2 regions of the Bacillus sp. GbtcB14 genome follow, and region 1 is predicted to be linked to the other one. Evidence: a T-box and tRNA genes for the amino acid it is inferred to sense, from the RefSeq annotation. Region 1 holds a T-box; the other holds one or more tRNA genes.

Region 1 (11,945 bases):
CTGGTGTACGACCAATCATTTGTTTTGCATCGCTACCTACAGCAACGATTTGTTTCGTATCAGTTTGTAACGCTACTACTGAAGGTTCACGTAATACTACACCTTTTCCTTTTACATATACAAGCGTGTTCGCAGTTCCTAAATCTATTCCAAGATCGCGAGTAAAGCCACCAAATCCAAACATATTATTTATCTTCCTTTCTTGTTTTCACGGACTCATTTTTTCTTACTTTATATTATAAAAACAGTACGTTTTTTATATCTTTATCCTTTTTGTAGATAAATTTCTACAAAAAACTCATAAATCACATTATAAAACAAAATAAGTAAAAAGCATAGTCTTAAATATGACCTTTTTCCTTTAAACTCACGAATTTATGGTCACCTATTATAATATGGTCAAGCACTTCAATTCCGATAATTCGCCCGCATTCTACTAAGCGTTTCGTTACTTCAATATCTTCTCGGCTCGGCGTGGGATCTCCTGAGGGATGATTATGGAGACATATGATAGAGGCTGCCGCACGGCGAAATGCTTCTTTAAAAACTTCTCGCGGGTGTACAATCGACGTATTTAAACTTCCAATAAAAATCGTTTGCCTATGTATAACTTGATTCTTTGTGTTCAAATATAAACATACAAAATGCTCCTGCTGCAGGAAGCGCATTTCTTCCATCATATATCTTGCACAATCTTCTGGGCTTCGAATGCTGTATCTATTTTGATATTCTAACCGTACCATTCTTCTACCGAGTTCAAAAGCAGCTATAAGCTGGGCTGCCTTTGCAATCCCGACGCCATGTATACTGACAAGCTCTTCTAACGTTGCATCTTTCAACATACGTAAACCATCAAAGTGATGTAAGATTTTATCTGATAACTTTAAAACTGTTTCTTCTTTAGAACCTGTTCTGAGTAACACTGCAAGAAGCTCCCTATTCGATAAACTTCCAGCTCCTTCTAACAATAAACGCTCCCGTGGCTGTTCTTCTTTGACAACATCACGAATACCGTTCATTTCTCCACCCCTTTTACTTGTTCTCTCAAAGAAAATCCCATGCAATTTTACGCATGGGTTACATCAATATTAAATTGTTTTAATTCCCGAACAAGACGTGAAATCGGTAAACCGACTACACTATAATAGTCCCCTTGAATATTTTGAACAAAAATAGATCCTTTACCTTGAATTCCATAACTTCCCGCTTTATCAAGAGGCTCTTTTGATGCAACGTATGCGTCAATTTCCTCTTCTGTTAATTCCCAAAACGTAACTTCTGTACGCTCGTAAAAAGTGACTGTTTTGTCTTTTGTTATAATTGCAACCCCAGTATACACTTCATGTGTTTTCCCTGATAATAATTGCAACATTTCTTTCGCCTCAGCCTCATTAGAAGGCTTTCCAAGAATATGCGATTCATATGTAACAATTGTGTCTGCACCTAACACAATATGATCACTGTTATTTTCTGCTACTGCAGATGCTTTTTGCAGGGCAAGGGACATAACGATATCCGAAGGTGATGAGTACGCACCAATCGTTTCTTCTACTTCACTTACAATGATTTCAAATGGTACATCCGCTAACTCAAGCAGTTCCTTCCTGCGAGGTGACCCTGATGCTAAAATAATTTTTCTCATATTTTCTCCTTCCTTTCTCACATGAAGCAGAATAATTTACATCAATCGTATCAAAGGAATAGTTTGTCCACAAATGAAAGAAATATTATTTTTTCTAAACAAAATATTCCTTTTTTACTAAAATACGATTATATTCCTGCCATAGAGAAAGCACTTTGCTCTAAATTCAAAAGAAAAGAAAGAAGTACCTATACTTCTTCCTTCGTCATTTCATTATCCTATTATTTCACCTTTTGTGAAACAATTTTTTCATATGAAAGTATACCATCAATAATAACTTGATTTAATTTCGCCAAAGATTCCTTATCACCTTTTCCATCCTTCACTGTTTGCACAGCTACTGACGTATACATATACAATTTCTTTGCTTCTTCCTGCTTCATACTTTTCCCTTCTTTTTCAATTACTTTCCACTCTTTTTCAATCGCACCTATATCTTTTGCATTACTTTTTCCACTAGCTTGTACGCTAGAAGCATATTTTGCTAAATGAGTATATAATAGCTGTACTTTTGTTAAAAACGCCCCAACTTCTTTATCATCTTTCAGTAGCGCTTTATCTGTTATATCCCAGTTCTTTTTCAATACTGAGACATTATCATTTTTATACTGTGTCATTAATTGGTTTATGCCTTGTTCATCACTAGCAATACCAACAACTAATGCATACTTATCGCCGCTCGGTTTTAAAGCTGCAACGCCTCCATTACCTTTCCACTCTTCAAGAGCGGCCTGTCCCTTTTCTTCGGAAGAATAAATCCCCCCTTGAACAAAAAATAATTTCATTGGATCTAATGACGTTCCTGTCTGTGCTTTTTGTTTTTCCTCTTTTGATGCCGGTGTTTGTTCTGACGTTCCACCCACCTTTGATTCTTCATTTTGCATCTGCTTCGAAGCTGTTACTTCACTTCCTCCCGTCGCTCCTTGCCCTTTAAGTAACTGTAGCATTCCCATCCCAAACGCCGTACCAATAACAATCGCAGTTGCAACGATTGCAATTAACGTATTGCTCCACTTCTTTCGTTTTTTTTCCGTAGACACTAATTTCGCTTTTTGAAACGGAACAACGTTTTTCGGTCTTTCACTTTCTACTACCATCCATTCAAATTCATCTTTCTTCTTCTCCTCATACTTCGCTTCTGTTCCATTCACTTTCACTGAGATCGTTCGTGATTGCTTGTCCATACACTCACACCTCACCTCTTATCGTTGTCCGCATCATATCATATTCCTTTCACAAAAAAACGAGATATTTGTCAGAGGAATTCGCCAAATAACCCTATATATTTATCTTATATGTATGCATTTGACTTCATTTGTAGAACAAAAAAACTAGATAGCAAAGACTATCTAGTTTTTCTCGCGAATATATTTTCGAACTTCCGAAATGAAATAAAGAGAACCTGTTATGATAAAAACATCATTTTCTCCAATCACTTCAACCTTTGTATCAATTGCCTCTTTCCAATTTTCAAAAACTAGTTTTGACTCTTTCTTTGCATACGATGCTAGCTTATCAGCAGAAATAGCACGATCAAAGGCGAATGTTGTAAAAATAATTTCATCGGCGATGGTTTCTAATTGACCTACCATATTATGCAATTGCTTATCACCAAGGGCAGTAAATAAAACTATTACATTTTTATCTTTGTAATGTGATTCTACCGTTTTCACAAGGCTTTCAATACCTTCTGGGTTATGAGCACCATCTATAATGATATCTGGATTACTTTGCAGTTTTTCAAAGCGCCCAATCCAATAAGCTTCCTGTAATCCAGTTCTCATTTCTTCTTCCTCAATTAAAAATGATACGTATGTTTTTACATACATAACTGCCATCAGTGCAAGTGCTGCGTTTCCTACTTGATGACTGCCTTTCATGGAGATTCGCACATCTTCAAAAGAGGCGAAAGGACAAGTGAAATCGAACTGTTCTCCATCTTCACTAGACTGTTTATGTAACGCTGTAAAATGCTTGCCCATCTCGTATAAGTTTGCATGATTTTCCTTTGCAACCTTTTGAATGACTTGCAATGCTTCCTCATCTTTCACACCAGTAATAACCGGGACACCAGACTTAATAATCCCCGCCTTTTCATATGCAATTTCTCCTAGTGTATTCCCTAAAATATGCATATGATCGTGGCCAATATTTGTAATAATCGTGAGAACAGGATGAATAACATTCGTAGAATCAAAGCGCCCTCCAAGCCCTGTTTCAAATAAAACAACATCACAGAAATTAACTTTACCGAAATAACAAATTGCCATAACAGTAATAATTTCAAACTCAGTCGCTTCCCCTAAATCCGTCCCATCTAGTTTTTCAACGACTGGCTTTACCATCTTTACAAGTTCAGTAATCTCTTCATTTGCAATTGGTGTCCCGTTCACACTAATACGCTCGTTAAATGTTTCAATATATGGAGAGGTAAATGTTCCTACCTTATATTTTGCATTTTCTAACATGTAGCGCATATATGTTAACGTTGAACCTTTTCCATTTGTACCAGCAAGATGAACACATTTTATGTGCCGCTCCGGATTTCCGAGCTCTTCTAGCATCCATCTCATTCTTTCCAATCCTGGTTTAATACCAAACTTCAATCGGCTATGAATCCACCCTATCGCTTCTTCGTATGTATGTATCACGTATGCTTTCCCCTTTCAAAAGACAACCTTCATACTCCTATTATACGCAAAGAAAAGAGACTCACCAATATAGTGAGCCTCTAAAAAATATTTTACTTTTCAAGATCTGCTAGACGTTGGCGAACTGCTTCACGTTTTTCTAGATAGTCTTGCTCTTTCGCACGCTCTCCTTCAATAACTGCTGCAGGAGCTTTCGCTACGAAACCTTGGTTTGAAAGTTTCTTCTGTACACGTTCTACTTCTTTGTCGAACTTCTCAAATTCTTTCTCAAGACGTGCTCTCTCTTCATCAAGATTGATAAGATCAGCTAATGGTAAGAATAACTCTGCACCTGATACGATTGCAGTCATTGCTTTTTCTGGTGCTTGTAAATCCGTTTGAATTATTAATTCGCTTGGGTTACAGAAACGCTCAATGTAAGAGCTGTTTTTTGTAAGTTGAGCAAGTATAGCCTCATCTTTTGCTTTAATTTGCATTTGGACTTTTTTGCTCATTGGCGTATTAACTTCTGCACGGATGTTACGAACAGAGCGAATGATATCAACTAGAAGGTGCATTTCTGCCGCAGCTTCTGTATCTTGTAAATCTTCGCGAACTGTTGGCCATGCTGCTACCGTAATAGATTCGCCTTCATGCGGTAAATGTTGCCAAATCTTCTCTGTTACGAATGGCATGAATGGGTGTAATAGACGCATTGTTTGATCTAATACGTAAGCTAAAATAGAACGAGTTGTTTTCTTAGCTGCTTCATCTTCACCGTATAGTGGCAGTTTCGCCATCTCAATGTACCAGTCACAGAAATCGTCCCAAATGAAGTTGTATAATGAACGACCAGCTTCACCGAACTCATATTTATCCATGTTACGCGTTACACTTTCGATTGTTTCGTTTAAGCGAGTTAAAATCCACTTATCCGCAACTGATTTTTCACCAGTTAAATCGATTTCTTCATACTTCATGTCATCCATGTTCATTAATACGAAACGTGATGCGTTCCAAATTTTATTAATGAAGTTCCAAGTAGACTCTACTTTTTCCATACTGAAACGTAGATCTTGACCTGGTGCGCTTCCTGTTGATAAGAAATAGCGCATTGCATCTGCACCGTACTTCTCGATAACATCCATCGGATCAATACCGTTACCAAGAGATTTACTCATTTTACGTCCTTGCTCATCACGAACTAAACCGTGAATCAATACATCTTTAAATGGACGCTCGCCTGTAAACTCTAAACCTTGGAAAATCATACGAGATACCCAGAAGAAGATGATGTCATAACCAGTTACTAAAGCATCTGTTGAATAGAACTTTTTAAAGTCTGCTGCATCTTCATTCGGCCAGCCAAGTGTTGAGAACGGCCATAACGCTGAACTGAACCATGTATCAAGTACGTCATTATCTTGATTCCAGTTTTCAATATCTGCTGGTGCTTCTGTACCTACGTATACTTCACCAGTTTCTTTATGATACCAAGCTGGGATGCGGTGTCCCCACCATAATTGACGAGAAATACACCAGTCATGAATATTTTCCATCCAGCGTAAGTATGTGTTTTCAAAACGCTCTGGTACGAACGTTACTTTTTCTTCTTCTTTTTGTTGAAGTGCTACTGCTTTTTCTGCAAGTGGAGCCATTTTTACGAACCATTGTGTTGATAAGTAAGGCTCAACTACTGCACCGCTACGCTCACTATGACCCACTGAATGCATATGAGGCTCGATTTCTACTAATACGCCAGCCTCTTGTAAGTCTTTCACTAACGCTTTACGGCATTCGAAACGATCCATACCGTTATATTTACCAGCTTTTTCGTTCATCGATCCATCTTCATTCATTACTAAGATGCGTGGTAAGTCATGACGGTTACCTACTTCAAAGTCATTCGGGTCATGAGCTGGTGTAATTTTTACAACGCCTGTTCCGAAATCTTTTTCTACGTACTCATCAGCAATAATCGGAATCTCACGGCCTACGATTGGAAGTGTAACTGTTTTTCCGATTAAATGTTTGTAACGATCATCTTCTGGATGAACCGCTACCGCTGTATCACCAAGCATCGTTTCTGGACGAGTAGTAGCAAGACGAATGTGACCTGAACCGTCTGTTAACGGATAGTTCATATGGTAGAATGCACCTTGAACTTCTTTATGAATTACTTCAATATCAGAAAGAGCCGTGCGTGTTGCTGGGTCCCAGTTGATAATATATTCACCGCGGTAAATTAAGCCTTTTTCGTATAATTGAACGAATACTTTATTAACCGCATCAGATAAACCTTCGTCTAATGTGAAACGTTCACGAGAATAGTCTAGTCCTAAACCAACTTTCCCCCATTGTTGACGAATGTGAGACGCGTATTCCTCTTTCCATTCCCAAGCTTTTTCAAGGAATTTCTCACGGCCAAGATCGTAACGTGAAATACCTTCTTCACGAAGTTTTCCTTCTACTTTCGCTTGTGTTGCGATACCCGCATGGTCCATTCCTGGAAGCCATAATACATCGTAACCTTGCATACGCTTCGTACGAGTTAAAATATCTTGAAGAGTTGTATCCCAAGCATGACCTAAGTGTAACTTACCAGTTACGTTCGGAGGTGGAATTACAATTGTGTATGGTTGTTTCTTCTCATCTCCTGTTGCTTCGAAATATTTGCCTTCAAGCCACCATTGATAAAGGCCTTCTTCAACGGACATATGATCATATTTAGTTGGTAAATTCTTTTCCGTGTTTGACATTATTTTCCCTCCTTAAAATAAAAAATGCCCCTCATCCAAAAAGGACGAGGGACATCGCGGTACCACCTTTATTTACAAACAAATTCAGGAATTTGCTTATACTCTTAATTTGATAACGGACAAATCCGTCTTTTCCTAATGAGAACTGTTCCGTTCAGAAAAGATGCTCCAGGGCTACCTTCTAACATAACTATCTAGAGAATCTCCCAGCTAATGATTCTCCTCTCTGAAGACGTTTCTTGTTATACTCTTCCCCTTCAAGGCATTTATATGATTGTTAATTATTATATACAATAGTGTAAAAAACGAAACCCTATTCGTCAAGATAAATTTAATACCACGGCTTTTCGGGCAAAAAAAGAAGATAAGTAGCATCCTCTACTTATCTTCTTTATCCCGCTATTTGCGGGCAGTAAGACCCTCCACTGATTAAAGTTTCACTTTATCCGTTCCCTTGCTGGGCAGCTTGTAACTGCGAGAGGAAATATTCTATATTGCTTACGAGCCAATGCGATTGTTGTAAGCTCTTTACTCCGAGAAGTTCATTTTCCTCATTGCGACTCTCTCTTCTTTTCTTATAAGACTGGATTTGCCGAATAAATTGCGATGGATACGTCATATACGCAAACATGAGTAGTTGCTCTTCTTTCGTAAAAGGGAAATTTTTTTGATACATTTGATACCATTCAAACCGATCACTTCGCGCAATTGGATACGTATTTAAAGACCGAGAATAAAACCCTACTATATCTTGCACAGGCGTTGCAAACTTTGATTTTTCTAAACTAATAAAATAGCCATTCCGTTCATAATCAAATAAGAAATGATTAAGCGATACGTTACCATGCACAAAAGTAATACGTGTTTTTTCTTTTTCCTTCATCGCATCGTTCCACTCAGTTAATTGCTTCGTTGCAAACTCACGCGCCCTCATTACATGATGATAGTACGTACAATATTGCAATTCAAATGGAGACATATACCACTTCGCTTCAGATTCTACGAGAAACTCTTCTAGCATCTCACCATCATTCTCCCAGCGATCGGATATATTTGTATAATGTTTTTCTAAATCTTCTTCTGTATACGTTTCTTCTTTCACCGTTTTTTGATGCAACGTTCCGAGAGTTTGAAACATTTTATGGTATTGATCATTATCCTCGCCGTTGCCTTCCGCACGTTCTAACCAAGGCATTAAATAATAATTATACGTCCCGTCACTTAAAATATAATTTCCATCCGTCGCATGGTATATAGGTACATAATTTGAAAAACCGTTCTCCTTCAAATATTGAATATGGTGCAGAAAGCTATTCCGCTCTAACTTTCTGCTTTCTATTTTCTTGAGCGCATATGGACCTTGATTCGTATAAATTTTCGTTACGCTTCCGTGCTCTTCCATATGCTGCGTATCCAATCTATATTGCCTTACAATGGGTTCATAGCGATTTCGTAATTCCATATCCATACGAATAACCCTTTCTATTCAAAACATAGCCTTTAGGAAAATAAGCGAGTGAAAACACTCACTTATTTCACTTTTGCCCTTGAAACGGGAATATAAATAATTTGTCCCGCAGTTAAATATATATCTTCTGTTTGATTGACACGGTATAAGTTTTGTACAGATGTTTCATAACGGTCTGCAACAGATTCGATTGTATCCCCTTCTTGCACGAAATACATTCTTAACTTTGTAAATTCTTCTTCCGGTTCCTTCGTAAATAATTTCGTTAAATAAAGTGCATTTTCATCTCGCTGTGAATACGTTTCTTCTTCTTGCTCTTCTTGTTTTTTCGCTTTTTCTTTCTTGAAATCTTTTCTTCCGAACAATTCAAATTGTGGCGTTGATTCTTTCTCCTCTTCACGCTCCACAAATTCATGTTCTTCTATTTCCTCTTCCTCTACTTCCTGCTCTTTTCTTTCCTCTAGTTGAAACGGTTCAAATGCGTAATCTTCCCACTCATCTGATTCCTTATAGACTGGTTCTTCTACGTGGGCAGGTCTATTTTCATCTTCTTGTGCGGAATAAGCCTCTAACTCAGCATGCGCCGTTTCTTCCTCTTCATCCTCGATTCTTTCTTCATCACATAAACCTGTAATAGATATATCCGCTAATAACTGTAAGCAACCATTTTCCTTTAATTCATAATCAAATTCCTCAATGGATACATATAGTTCTTCAATTACTTTCACTCGATTTCTTGGAATTGATATTTCAAGCGGAAAGGAATGAACAAGTTCATTAACCCCATCTTCCCTTGTTTCTACATAATCAATTGACTTTGCTGGTGATAGATCTCTTAATGAATAAGCTGAATCATCTTGCCGTGCAACATACTCTCCCGTTAAATCTAATTGCCCTCTCACGATAACTTCATGATCAAGCTCTTCTATCTCAACGTCTGGATCTAACGAAATTGACAAAAGTTCTTCGACTTCCTGTCCTTTTTGGAACCAAACAGATTCTTTTAATGAAAAACGTAATGAATGATCTGTTGCCACTTCTTTTCCCCCTCCCAAACTATATGTCATTACAGATTTATGTATGGAAAGCTGACTTTATGAATAAAAAAAATCGCTCCCCTTATGGAGAGCGATTTTCTTTATTCAATTAAGCTTTTAATTTTGACATTGCAATTTCCGCCGCTGCAATCGTCGCTTCAATATCTGCATCACTATGTGCTGTAGATAAGAATAGACCTTCGAATTGAGATGGTGGCAAGAATACACCTTGTTCTACCATTTCACGATAATAAGCCGCAAAGAATTCTAAGTTTGAAGATTTTGCTGCGTCGTAATTAATAACTGGCTCATCTGTAAAGAAGATACCAATCATCGAACCCGCACGGTTAATATAGTGCGGAATGCCATGTTTTTCAGCCGCTTTACGTAAGCCAGCTTCTAACATTTCAGCTTTACGCTCAAATTCTACATATGATTCTGGCGTTAACTGTACTAACGTTTCATAACCTGCTGCCATTGCAAGTGGGTTACCTGATAAAGTACCCGCTTGGTAAATCGGTCCGCTCGGTGCAACTTGGCGCATAATTTCTGCTTTACCACCGTATGCTCCTACTGGTAAGCCACCACCGATTACTTTACCTAAACAAGTTAAATCAGGTGTTACACCATAATAGCCTTGTCCACAATTATAAGCAACTCGGAATCCTGTCATGACTTCATCAAAAATAAGCAATGCACCATTTTGCTCTGTTACTTCACGAAGACCTTCTAAAAATCCTGGTTGCGGAGGAACAACACCCATATTTCCTGCTACTGGTTCTACAATTATACAAGCAATATCATCACCGAATTGTTCGAAAGCGTATTTCACACTGTCTAAATCGTTATACGCTACGGTAATCGTATTTTTCGCTACACCTTCTGGTACACCAGGGCTATCTGGTAAACCTAGCGTCGCCACACCAGAACCCGCTTTAATTAATAACGAATCACCATGACCGTGGTAACAACCGATAAATTTCAAAATTTTATTACGTCCTGTATAACCACGAGCTAAACGTAGCGCACTCATTGTCGCTTCTGTTCCGGAGTTAACCATACGTACAATCTCAATTGATGGTACGCGCTCAATAACAAGTTTCGCTAATTTATTCTCAATTTCCGTTGGAGCACCGAAGCTTGTTCCTCTTTCAGCAACAGATTTTAGAGCTTCAACAACACGATCATTCGCATGACCATGAATTAAAGGACCCCATGATAATACGTAATCGATGTATTCATTTCCATCGATATCATATACTTTAGAGCCTTTTCCACGCTCCATAAACAACGGATTCATACCAACAGACTTAAAGGCACGAACTGGGCTATTTACGCCACCAGGCATTAAATCTTGTGCCTCTTCAAACGCCGCAATCGACTTATCAAACTTTTTCATTATTTAGCGCCTCCTTCTTGTAACCATCTTGCTGCATCTTTTGCATGATACGTAATAATTAAATCTGCTCCTGCACGTTTCATGCTAATTAATTTTTCAAGTACAACTTCTTTTTCATTAATCCAACCATTTTGTGCTGCCGCTTTAATCATCGAATATTCACCACTTACGTTATAAGCAACGACTGGTAAATTAAAGTTATTTTTCACATCACGAACGATATCTAAGTAAGAAAGTGCTGGCTTCACAATTAAGAAATCTGCCCCTTCCATTACATCTGATTCAGCTTCACGGAATGCTTCCATACGGTTCGCTGGATCCATTTGATATGTTTTACGATCACCAAATTGCGGGGCACCGTGCGCCGCATCACGGAATGGCCCGTAAAATGCTGATGAATATTTCACAGCGTACGACATTACTGGTACGTGAGAAAAGCCATTTTCATCTAATGCATGGCGGATTGCGGTTACGAATCCGTCCATCATGTTTGATGGCGCAATAATGTCTGCTCCTGCTTTCGCTTGACTTACAGCTGTTTTCGCAAGAACTGCAAGAGACTCATCATTTAAAATAATACCATCTTCAATTACACCGCAATGACCATGGCTTGTGAATTGACATAAACATGTATCTGCAACTACTACTAGCTCTGGGAATTCACCTTTAATTTGCTTAATTGCACGTTGCACAATTCCATGATCACAATATGCTGATGATCCAACTTCATCTTTTTCAGCAGGTAAACCAAATACAATAACAGAACGAATACCTAAATCAACAACCTCTTGCATTTCAGCTTGCAATAAATCTAAAGACATTTGATATACGCCTGGCATAGAAGGCACTTCATTACGAACGTTTTCTCCTTCTAATACAAAAATAGGGTAAATAAAATCTTCCGTATGTAAAAACGTTTCACGCACAAGCGCACGCATATTACCGCTTTGTCTTAAGCGACGATGACGATTAAATTGTAAAGAGTTCATAGATTTCTATCCCCATTCTTT
Region 2 (11,945 bases), on a different contig from region 1:
CTAAAGCGTGAGCAACAATTAGTTCTTGCTCAGCTTTGTGAGCGAATGGATCGCCGCCAGATGGGCTAGAGCGATCTGGGCGTCCAATATAACCTGTTTTCACTTTATCTCCAGCAAGTTCGAACAGAATTGGAGCCATGTAATGCCATGCGCCCATATTACGAGGTTCTTCTTGAACCCAAATAATTTCTTCTAAGTTTTTAAAGCGTTTCATAATAGATTGAACTTTCTCAGCAGGGAATGGGTACAGCTGTTCAATACGAACGACATGAACTTCATCTAAGTTATACTCATGTTTACCAGACTCAATTTCTGCTGCTAAGTCAATCGCCATTTTACCTGTGCTTAAAACAAGACGTTTTACTTTAGTTGGTTTTGTACCAAGGTTTTCTTGTTCTAGAGCAGGTTGGAAACGTCCTTCGCTTAACTGACTAGCAGTTGACAGCGTAAGTGGGTGACGTAATAAACTCTTCGGCGTCATCAATACTAATGGTCGAACAGCTTCTGTTCCTAAGATAGATGCTTGACGACGTAAAATATGGAAGTATTGTGCCGCGCTCGTTAAGTTTGCAACTGTCCAGTTATTCTCAGCAGCTAACTGTAAGAAACGCTCTGGACGTGCACTAGAGTGCTCTGGTCCTTGACCTTCATAACCGTGTGGTAATAGAAGAACTAAACCAGACTTTTGACCCCATTTTGCTCTTCCAGCTGAAACATATTGATCAAATAATGCTTGCGCAGTATTTGAGAAGTCACCATATTGCGCTTCCCACATAACAAGAGTTTCTGGAGCGAATACGTTATAACCATACTCGTAACCAACAACGGCAGCTTCTGATAACGGACTGTTATGAACAGAGAATGATGCATTAATGTTTGGTAAACGATGTAATGGTGAATATGTTTCATTTGTATCAGTATCGTGTAATACGATATGACGATGCGCGAATGTACCACGCTGTGAATCTTGACCAGTTAAACGAATTGGCGTACCTTCTTGTAAAATAGAAGCGAATGCTAGTGACTCAGCGAGTGCCCATTCAATTTTACCGTTCTCTTCAAGAGCGTCTTTACGGCGTTCAAGAATTTTCTTCACTTTCGGATATACGTTAAAGCCTTCTGGCCAAGATAGTAGACCTTCATTAATTGCACGAAGTGAGTCAATCTCAACACCAGTATCAATTGGCTGAATACCTTTTGCAACAACATCTGGCACTTTAACATGAATTGTTGCATCGCTCGTATCAGCTGGTGGTACTTGTGCATAGTCAGATTTTAATTGCTCTTGTATAAACTGAGTAATTGTTTCAACCTCATCTGCATTTAGAACGCCAGCAGTTTGTAATTGATCTGCATAAATTGCTCGTACAGTTGGGTGATTTTTAATCTTTTTGTACACTTGTGGTTGTGTAACTGCTGGGTCATCCATTTCGTTATGACCGTAGCGGCGGTAACCAATTAAATCGATTAAGAAATCTTTTTTGAACAATGTACGATATTGAATCGCAAGGTTAGCAGCAGCAAGACAAGCTTCTGGATCATCAGCGTTCACGTGAACAATCGGAATATCGAAGCCTTTTGCAAGGTCACTTGAATATTTCGTAGAACGAGAATCATAGCTATCAGTCGTAAAACCAACTGCATTGTTTGCGATAACATGAATTGTTCCGCCTGTTTGGTACGCATTCAATCTGCTTAAGTTCAACGTTTCAGATACAATACCTTGACCAGGGAATGCAGCATCACCATGAACTAAAATTACGAATGATTTTGAAGTATCTTGTTCTGGAAGACCAGATTTTTTACGATTCTCTTGAGCCGCACGTGCGAAACCTTCTACAACAGGATTAACGAACTCAAGGTGACTTGGGTTATTTGCTAATGTAACGCGAGTGCTAACTTCTTCGTTACTAACAACTTGTTCTCTACCTAAATGGTATTTCACGTCGCCAGTCCAGCCAGAGTTTGCCACTGCGCCTTCTATTTTTGCATGTTTGAACTCAGCAAACATGTGACTATATGGTTTTTCTAATACGTGTGCAAGTACGCTTAGACGACCGCGGTGAGCCATACCAATCATGACATCTTCTACGCCGTCCTTTGCACCTTCTAGAACAATTTCATCTAGAACAGGTACAAGCATATCAACGCCCTCGATAGAGAAACGTTTTTGCCCAACGAATGTTTTATGCAAGAATTGCTCGAAACCCTCAACAGCTGTTAAACGTTTTAAAAGAGCAGTTCGTTTTTTATTTGATAGTGGTTGACGCAATGAATTTGATTCCACCATTTGATGCAACCATGCGCGTTCTTCACTATCTTGTATATGAGAAAATTCATAAGCTAAAGATTTTGTATAAACGTCTTTTAATCTATGAATTACATCAAGTGCAGTGTGAATACCCTCTGGTGCCTCTTGCCATACTGTCTTTGCTGGAATCGCTTTCAAGTCAGCATCGCTCAGTTCGTTCATTGCTTTCTCAAGAAGAGATTGTCCATTTGCAGCATCTTCCATCGGATTGATGTGAGCCAACGTATGCCCGAAAGAACGAATCTGTTCAACAAGCTGAACGACTTTAAGAATTTTTTCAATGTTCCCTGTGTTTTGAGGAGAAAAATGTGTTGCTGTGTTGTCCCCTGTTACGACATCATCTTGAAACGAAGGAGCTCCAAAAATTTCAAAAAGCTCTTGTAATTCCGGATCAACAGAACCTGTTCCAGTTACGTAAAGATCATACTGTTCAATAACATAACCAAGGTTCGGACCATGGAACTTGGCCCAAGGGTTTGTCGTTGTATTCTTCCTCGTCATTTGTTTAAACCTCCCAATGCATATAATCCTTTTCCTAACAAAAGGTGCATTTTGCTCTTTTTCAATAAGTGATGAACTAATAATTAATGTAAATGTTTTCTTTACTCTTATGTTATTACAATAATTTACATAATACCAAACACTATTACTTATCTGTTTTGTAAAAAAACATTCACAATAACTTATCACCCAAGTTAATCTTTCATGTTATAAAGTAATTTTACAGAAAAATGGGGTGGATATATTTGGTATACCTATACAGATAACTAAAATTGTTGCATGTAAATATAAGTATAATAGTTAGAATGTTTTGATAAAAAAGAGTTCGAATTATGTATATTGAAATAATAAGCGCTTTCATTGATATTATACAACAATATAACGGAATATAGTATAAAAAATAAAAAATTATGAATTTATCGTAAACTTTATTTAGATAGTGTTAAATATTGAAAGGAAAGTGAAGGATTTCTACAAAAAAAGTTGCTAAACATAAAAAATGCTTCATAAACAGTTAGTTTCTATAAATATGACGAAAAACACCGTAAAACCAATAACACATTTCGTGGAATAAAGAGATAAATGAAATATTTTAAAAGGATAAAACAAATAGGGAGATATTAAATTTTAAAAAAAGAGAGGAGGAAATATAGTAACGATTACATACAGTGTTCCATGTTTTATTACAAAATAGACGTGCTGAAATCGAACAAGTTTCTTCTATATAAAAAGAGTGAAAAATGAACAAAACGGGTGTAAAGGAAACTTGACGTAAAGTTTACTTTACATATATACTCGGTATAAGGAAGGAGGGAGAAATTTCCTTGGAAAATAAAATGGTCGAATACCGAAAAAAATTTGGACTATCTCAAGAAAAATTGGCTGAGAAACTTGGAGTTTCCAGGCAAACCATCATTTCAATTGAAAAAGGAAAATATGATCCATCACTTCCGTTAGCATTTGAAATAGCAAAAACATTTCAGACAACGATAGAACATGTATTTATTTATGAAGGGAAAGAAGAGGGGGAATAGGGATGAATTATTCACAAAAGTATTTTGTTATTATGGGTGTTATTTTTCTATTCATGAGTGGATTTATGATATTATCAGGTATTATGACGCATTCCGCACCACCAACTCCAACGTATACAGTGCTTGCGATGATGATCATGTGCTTTTGCTTAAGTTACTTACATCCACAATTTAAAGAAAAAGACGAGCGGATGAAATTAATTCGTTATAAAGGCATGTTCTTTAGCTTTTTTGCGTTAACAGCATATTATCTTCTTTTCTCTTTCGGCTTAAACTTAAAAATAATTACACTATCTGCTACTGAACTATTGAACATACTTATGGCACTTACGATGAGTACCGTCTTTATCTCATTTGTTGTTTTAGCGAAAAGATATTAAGATGGAAGAAAGAAAGGAAGATTAACATATGCAAATGTTGTATGCTTTTGGAATGGGGCTTGTATTATTTTTAGCCGTATTCTTGTTTATTCGTAAAGACGTGCAAGGTGGGACGTTAACGAAAAGAGGCTTTTATAAAATGATCGGCTGTTTAGTTGTTATGTTTATAGCGATTATCGTAATGATCGTTTTAATAAATCAGTCACTATAAAATTAAAAAATGGAACCTTACTTTAGTAAGGTTTTTTCTTTTTGTGTAAAACCCTAAAAATCCCACTAAATCCATTTACTACATATAATTGATATTATATAATTTAATAAAATGATAGATAGGGAGAATAGTATATGAATAAAAAAACTATCTTCTTTTTATTAACATGTCTACTACTTATAGCTAGTATTACTTATATAATATGTAACAAACGAGAACAAGTGCCACCTATGTTAGTATGGGAGAATCAAGAATACTACGTTACGAATGAACCTGCCGAAGCTGAAAAAGTTGGAAAAAGGCTCGGAGAAGTAACGAAGAAAATCAAAACAAGTAAAAAACCTACTAAAAACAGTGAATCTAACATAGTACAAGAAAAAACAGAAGTATTCACAATGGTAGAAGAAAAAGGTCCTCACTCACCTTTAATCATAAAGGAGCCTTATAGTGACGAATATAGAATAGTGAGACCGATGTTACATGTACTATAAAGTGAAAAGGAGACTCATATCCATGGTCGTTAAGAAAAACGTTTGTCTTTTTCCTTTGCTTTATCCTTCCGCCAGTCGGTGCGATTTTCATTGTAATGAATAGAGAGGCGCTACAAAAGAAAGATTTCATTTTATACTTATTATTTGCTGCTATTAATATATCGCTTTGGTTATCACTTATGATCTTGGATCGGACTATGTGGATGGTAGCAGGGCATTATATAATTGGAGCAATTGTTATTGTTTTTTCAAATATAAATAAGAGATAATCCAGTAATCTTAAAGTTGCTGGTTTTTATTTTGCTATTTATCCCGCTTTAATGGGCAGTAAGACCCCCCACCTCAAAATGCAGCGAAAGCAAAGAAGTTAGGTGGGGGATCAACTGCCCATAAAAGTCCGATTGGTTCAACTAATAATCAGTGGGGGATGAAGAACCCCCCCACTGATTAAAGTTTCACTTTATAATGAAGAAACAAATTATTAATAGAGAGTAGTGGGCTTTATGAGATGGAAAGAGGGAACGTTTGAAAAAATAGAAGCGAATGACTCATCTATTGAGAAACTCATACATACATTTAAGGAACAAAACGTAAATGGCGGAGCGGTTATAAGCTGTTTTAAAGTACATAACGAAAATTTTTTCAAAGAAATACCATATTGGAAAGATGGACACGAGCACTTCTTTAGAAGAATCTGTAACTCTTTAGAAATAATCAAAAGCTTAGAAGAGTTAAAAATACATACGTCAGAAAAATATAAGTTTCATTTTAAAGAGCAATGGGCAGTCATGCTTGATGGTAGCATTGCCGCTCAAATTTTGTCGGGCGGAGCATATGAAACATTTAAGGAACGACCAGTTATCGCAAAACAATTAGCAGTTAATCTATGTCAATATATGTTCCAAGATCGATACGAAGATATTAAAGTGTTCGAAAGCTATCGCCCTTGGACAGATTGGTTTTACGATGTTGCGTGGGATGTGACTTGGATGGTGTTAGATAGTAAGGAGCATAAGATGTGGTTCATTTGTGCTACGGATACGGATTGATAGAAGAGGGCCTTGTAGGAATGCTGCAAGGCTCTTTATTTTTTTGGGTAAATAGAAAATAAATCATATAAATGCTATACTAAAAAATGTTTGTAATGTCAGTTTCATACTATTATATAGTGCTGACTTACTAGAAAAGATAAGAGGAGAATAAACGTGAAAAAGATACAGAAATTATTGCTGTTAATGATGGTAGTAGGATTAACAGTAGGTGTTTTAGCAGGGTGTGCAAATCCGAAAGATACGACAGAAGAATTTTTAACAGCGATACAAAAAGGTGATGTAGAAAAGGCTCGTACATTTGTTGAGAGTGACAAGGAATTTAATAAACTAAATGAAAAAACAGATGATGCTGAGGCAAAAGCAATGCTGAGTGCAATTACAAAAAACTTTAAATTTGAAAAGCTAGAAGAAGTATCGAAAAAGGATGACAAAGCAGAAGTAAAAGTGAAAATTACATCTGCAGATCTATCCGTTGCTGTAACAAAAGCAGTGGGAGAAGTTATGCCAATGGCGTTTGCTAGTGCCTTTAGTGAAGACAAAGAACAATCTGAAAAAGCAATCGAAAAAACAATGACATCAACTATCGTCAAAAACTTAGCAGATAAAGATGCAGCAATGGCAACTCGCGAAGTTACATTGAACTTAAAGAAAAACAAAGATGGCGATTATAAAATTGTTGCAGATGATAACTTGAAAGAAGTATTGTTTGCAAATACGAAGTCGTTGGAGAAGATGTTTGGTGGGAAGTGATTGACTTAGATAAAAAAGAGAAACCCTATCACGTAGAAAGTTGATATGGTTTCTCTTTTTTTTTATGACCCCGGAGAGGCTCGAACTCACGACCTCCACCCTGTCAAGGTGGCGCTCTCCCTGCTGAGCTACGGGATCTTCAAAGATGCGTATGTAACAGCATCCTTAATCTTTATACTAAAGTAATTATATAAAATTAACTGAAATTTTACAATATTTTATATTAATCTTTTGAAGGGAAAATATTTGGAATCACGCTAGTAGTGTATTAAGGAATATATAAGTAGAAAGTTTAATTAAAGGTGGGTTCGAATAAAGCGGTTATATTATGTTTTTCGATACCAATCCAAAGGCCCCTCATCACTCAAATCAACTAGAAAAGGGAATAAGAAGTGTAAAGGTAAGCTTATAAGTTCTGGCATAGCGTTTATTGTTTTCTTTGATAAATATTGCCTTCCGAAGCAATATGGACAATCTTTTTCAAATGTCGTGAGTATCGACCAAACCTCTTTTACTTTCCACTTCGTTTTACAATATGTACAACACGCCATGGATTTCCTCCTTATTTTAAGTTGTTTTCTAATATGTTCCATTTTATTGTACGACGGTCAAGTGTATTTGAAGTGATAAAATGTGAGTTTTTTGTAAAAAGATAATAAAACTATTAAATTTCATCACACGAAACAAGCATACCCCCGTCCTAAATCCAGACCGGGAGTATGCTTGCTTAATTTTCAATATAGTGTACTGCATTGTACTCAACATATAACAATAAAGCTAAGGTTTATTCAATGATCGTGCCCGATTGATGAAGGCTGATTAAAGTTTCACTTTATATCCGGTTGTTTATACGTTGCCCAAATAACTTCGCGTTAAGTTTGGGAGAACGATTTTTCCATTCTTACTGTATTTTTCGAATAACTCTGATAGGAGAAGAACAAAGTTTTTATACTCTTCGTCATTTTCTTTCGGAGCATAGGACGCTGATAAATTTCTTCCTAAAAAACCTTCAATATCAAAAAGTAAATCATTTTGATATTCTTTAAACTCGTACTTCCCATCTTTAAAAAAGCTATTAAACATTTCTGGAGTTTCCTCGATTCCACCACTAAATCCCTTGAAGTTCGGGCAGGTCTTCTGGCAAATGTCTGCATTTTCTTGAATAATCGGGCTAGTTACATCTCTACTATTCCAAACAAGAGCAACATTTGCCTTTTGTTTCAAAATTCGTTGGCATTCGATTTTGAAAGCTTCTTTATTAAACCAATGAAATGCTTGAGCAACAGTTACTAAATCCACACTATTTTCTTTTAAAGTGGTATTTTCGGCAGTTGCTTTTATTGATTGAAAACGAGGATATCGTTTTAACGATTGCTCTGCCATTTTTCTCATGTCATCATTTGGCTCAACTCCAATAACATGTAAACCACTTTCAAGTAGTTGGTGGCTAAATATCCCGGTACCTGAACCAATATCGGCCACCATCTGATTCTCATTTAGTTCGTTAGCTGAGAGCAAATACTCAATATATTCATCGGGATAACTAGGTCGATATTTCGCATATATATCGGCCTTGTCAGTAAAATTTTCTGTTGTTTTCACCGTACTACCTTCTTTCCAGCAATATTATGTATAGAAATAGGAACCAAATAGTAATTTCCGCATCAGTCTCTAAGTCTACAACGTAAAAGTTCATCTAAAAGGAGCTGCCTTAGTGCTCTTATTCAAATTATACTATTTTGCGTGATATCTTCCAAAAGACCATAATTTTTATTCATCTAAATGGTCTAATTGTTGAATAATATGACCATTTGTATATCGTACGAGGGTTATGTAGGATAAGAGGTTTCCATTTTCAATATCCCAATTGGCCAATATATCCTTTTTACAATTTACTTAAAATCATGTATAACAGAGATACAAGATTATTTTATAATTATTCAAGAGTAGAGGGAGAATTATTGTAATGGTAAGGAAAACGTTCAAGATGCGTGTATCTAGAAATAGAACGATTTCGATTAATGGCTCGATTCTTGATGTGGATGTTACACATGATGAGTTTTTACAAGAGTTTGTTGAGTGGGTCGATTCTAAAGGTTGGTCGTTTATGGGGATAACAGACGAGAGTACACCCGAGGAAGCTAGTCAAAATTTAATAGATTCATTAATTGATGAGAAGGATAAGAAAGAATAATTCCTTCTTATTTTTTGTTGTATATTTATGTTCTTTATCGTAAAAGTATGATATAGTAAAAAACAGTGAATATTCTTCCAATTTAATACAAATTACATATAGATTGGTAGATTTAGTTTGTAAGCTGTGAGAGTATAATGAAAAGGGAGAGTCATATGGTAAATTTTAAGAAAATTTTGGCTTTTATTACCGTTATTTGTTTATTTTTTTTGACACCTATGACGTTACGTGCTGAGACGAATATTGGAGTGAATCCAGAACAAGTGGCACCACCACCTGCGGAAGGACCAAATGTTTTTAGTCAGTTTGCAACTACGATTGATGCGAAAACTGGAGATGTTTTGTATGACAAAAACGCACATCATCGTGCATTTCCAGCTAGTATGACGAAAGTGTTAACAGCAATTTTACTTATGGAGCATACGAAGCCAGAAGATCAATTTACGTTTTCACAATTAGCATTAGATCAAGAGAAGAGTAATTATCAAATTGAGTTTCAGCCTGGTGAGACGATTAATCGTAATACTGCGCTTATGATTTTAATGGTACTGAGTGCGAATGATGTGTCGTATGCGATTGCAGAGCGTATTGGCGGAAGTGTTGAGAATTTCGCTCATATGATGAATGAGAAAGCGAAGCAATTAGGAGCTACAGACAGTCACTTTGTCACACCAAATGGATTGCATGATCCGAATCATTATACAACACCATTTGATATGGCTATGATTACGAGAGGTGTGCAAAAGTATCCTGAAATTTTGCAAGCAATGAATACGAAAAGAACGACAGTTACGACATCTAGACAGACGGTGTCTATTTTTAACAAGTCTACTTATTTTGAAAATCCATATAGCATTGGCGGGAAGACGGGTTTTACAAATGAAGCGCGTAATACACTCGTTTTATTAAATGAGAAGGATGGCAATCGTATTATAAATGTAGTAATGGCTTCTCAAAGACCTGAAATTTATGAAGATTTGAAGCAGATGGCGGACTATTCTTTCGGTCAATTTGTGAAGCAAACTGTACTAGATAAACATAGCTGGCATCAAAAGGCAACGTACTTAAATAAAGATATCGATAGCGAGCTTGAAAAAAGTGCAGAGCTTATGCTTAAGAAAGATGAAGGAAAAAATGTGAGGACGATTTTCCGTGCGGCCTCATTAGATAAAGATTCTTTATATCATAAAGGAATTCATCGTGGTGAAGTAGTTGGTGCAGTTGACATCACTAAAAATAATCAAACAATTGCGACGATAAATGTTCTTTCAAAAGAAGATGTTACTTTTGCGATGCCTAAAAAAGACACGACTACGCCTGAAGTAAATGAATCAAATGTGAAAATAATAAGTATTGGGATAGGTGCCGCTGTACTATTTGGAGCCATTTTATTTGTAGTGCTACGCCGAAATACAACAGGAATGAAATCAGAAGAAAAATAAATTACTAGTAAAAAGACTGTGAAGAGACTTCGACACAGTCTTTTTTTGTATATACAAAATAACTAATAATTGTAAATTTTCTTATTGCATTTATTTTTTGTTCGTTATATTATTTAGTTGTGTTCTTGTTAAAGAACGAATTGGGTATTATATACTCCAAATAATATAAAACAACGGAGAGGGAGAGAGACGATGAAATTAATTTGGAAAGCGATTAGCAACGTTATCTCATTTGTTTTATTTGCATTAATGGTTTTTTTAGCTTTTGTAGTTATTTCGTCAAAAGCGAGTGGCGGAGATCCAACAGTGATGGGATATCAATTTAAATCAGTGTTATCAGGATCGATGGAACCAACATTTTTAACAGGATCAATCATTGCGATAGAGCCGACGAAAGATGGTTCTAAATATCAAAAAGGCGATGTTATTACCTTTAAAGAGAAAGATGAAAAAATTATCACTCACCGTATTATCGGTGTGAAAGATACAAATGGAAAAGTAACGTATGAAACAAAAGGGGATAACAACAATGGCCCTGATTTAGAACCAGTACGTGCGGAGAATGTTATTGGGAAATATGCGGATATTACAGTTCCTTATGCAGGATATGCATTAAATTATGCTAGTTCAAAGGCTGGAGCTGCATTGCTTCTTATTATTCCAGGGGTCTTTTTACTAGGCTATTCCGCGATTTCTATTTTTGGCGCGATTCGCAGCATTGACGGGGAAAAGAAAGAGAAAAAAGTAGAACAATCCGTCTAGTTCGTTTGGTTATACTTTCCTTTTAGGAAGTTAACAAATATATAGATTAAGGGGATATGGACATGACTTTAAAGAAAAAATTAGGTATGGGTATCGCATCAGCAGTGTTAGGGGCAGCATTAGTTGGTGGAGGAACATTTGCATTTTTCAGTGATAAAGAAGTGTCAAACAATACATTTGCGTCTGGTACACTTGATTTAGCAATCAATCCAACAACAGTTGTTAATGTATCAAATTTAAAACCTGGCGATACAATTACAAGAGATTTTAAACTAGAAAATAAAGGATCTTTAGATATTAAAAAGGTTCTATTGAAAACAGATTACAATGTAGATGATGTGAAGAAAGATAATAAAGATGATTTTGGTAAACATATTAAAGTAACATTCTTAAAAAATGTAGACAAGCATGAAACAATCGTAAAAGAAACAACGCTAGATAAATTGAAAGGTGACACACTTACAGCGGTAGATAATGATCTATCTGCTTGGTTCTGGGATGAAAAAGGTATTTCTGCAGGTAAGTCTGATAAATTTACAGTGAAATTTGAGTTTGTTGATAATAAAAAAGACCAAAACCAATTCCAAGGCGATAAATTAAATTTAACTTGGACGTTTGATGCACAACAAACAGAAGGTGAAGCAAAATAATATGAAAAAGGGCTATCAAATGGATAGTCCTTTTTCTATTTTTCTAGTATATAGCTATCATTTTTTATCGTTCTTTATTATAATAAAAATAACGTTCTGTATAGAGAACGTCTTGTTCGATGGGAGAGATTAAGATGCTGAAAACAACTCGCAAATTAAAAAAGATG

What was found. A T-box is a leader RNA that pairs with one kind of tRNA and senses whether it is charged. The one in region 1 lies ahead of KVT31_RS01195 (valine--tRNA ligase), so its partner is inferred to be a tRNA-Val.
Region 2: it encodes a tRNA-Val, which carries the amino acid that the T-box ahead of KVT31_RS01195 (valine--tRNA ligase) is inferred to sense. The anticodon was not compared.

What each region holds. Positions count from the first base shown of each region.
Region 1 is NZ_JAGXJT010000001.1:216,543-228,487, reverse strand. Features, by position in the region: gene mreB (cell shape-determining protein MreB) at 1-184, opposite strand, end outside; gene radC (DNA repair protein RadC) at 342-1,019, opposite strand; gene KVT31_RS01210 (Maf family protein) at 1,067-1,642, opposite strand; gene KVT31_RS01205 (stage II sporulation protein B) at 1,864-2,826, opposite strand; gene KVT31_RS01200 (bifunctional folylpolyglutamate synthase/dihydrofolate synthase) at 2,992-4,293, opposite strand; gene KVT31_RS01195 (valine--tRNA ligase) at 4,386-7,031, opposite strand; T-box leader at 7,069-7,301, opposite strand; gene ysxE (spore coat protein YsxE) at 7,474-8,499, opposite strand; gene spoVID (stage VI sporulation protein D) at 8,562-9,536, opposite strand; gene hemL (glutamate-1-semialdehyde 2,1-aminomutase) at 9,646-10,935, opposite strand; gene hemB (porphobilinogen synthase) at 10,935-11,924, opposite strand.
Region 2 is NZ_JAGXJT010000003.1:528,917-540,861, forward strand. Features, by position in the region: gene odhA (2-oxoglutarate dehydrogenase E1 component) at 1-2,812, opposite strand, end outside; gene KVT31_RS11650 (helix-turn-helix transcriptional regulator) at 3,637-3,846, shown strand; gene KVT31_RS11655 (permease) at 3,849-4,226, shown strand; gene KVT31_RS11660 (DUF3976 domain-containing protein) at 4,255-4,437, shown strand; gene KVT31_RS11665 (hypothetical protein) at 4,572-4,928, shown strand; gene KVT31_RS11670 (hypothetical protein) at 5,432-5,977, shown strand; gene KVT31_RS11675 (DUF4878 domain-containing protein) at 6,134-6,730, shown strand; tRNA gene KVT31_RS11680 (tRNA-Val) at 6,796-6,868, opposite strand; gene KVT31_RS11685 (hypothetical protein) at 7,057-7,281, opposite strand; gene KVT31_RS11690 (class I SAM-dependent methyltransferase) at 7,577-8,332, opposite strand; gene KVT31_RS11695 (hypothetical protein) at 8,697-8,924, shown strand; gene KVT31_RS11700 (D-alanyl-D-alanine carboxypeptidase family protein) at 9,080-10,366, shown strand; gene sipW (signal peptidase I SipW) at 10,559-11,128, shown strand; gene KVT31_RS11710 (TasA family protein) at 11,191-11,778, shown strand; gene KVT31_RS11715 (DUF4047 domain-containing protein) at 11,913-11,945, shown strand, end outside.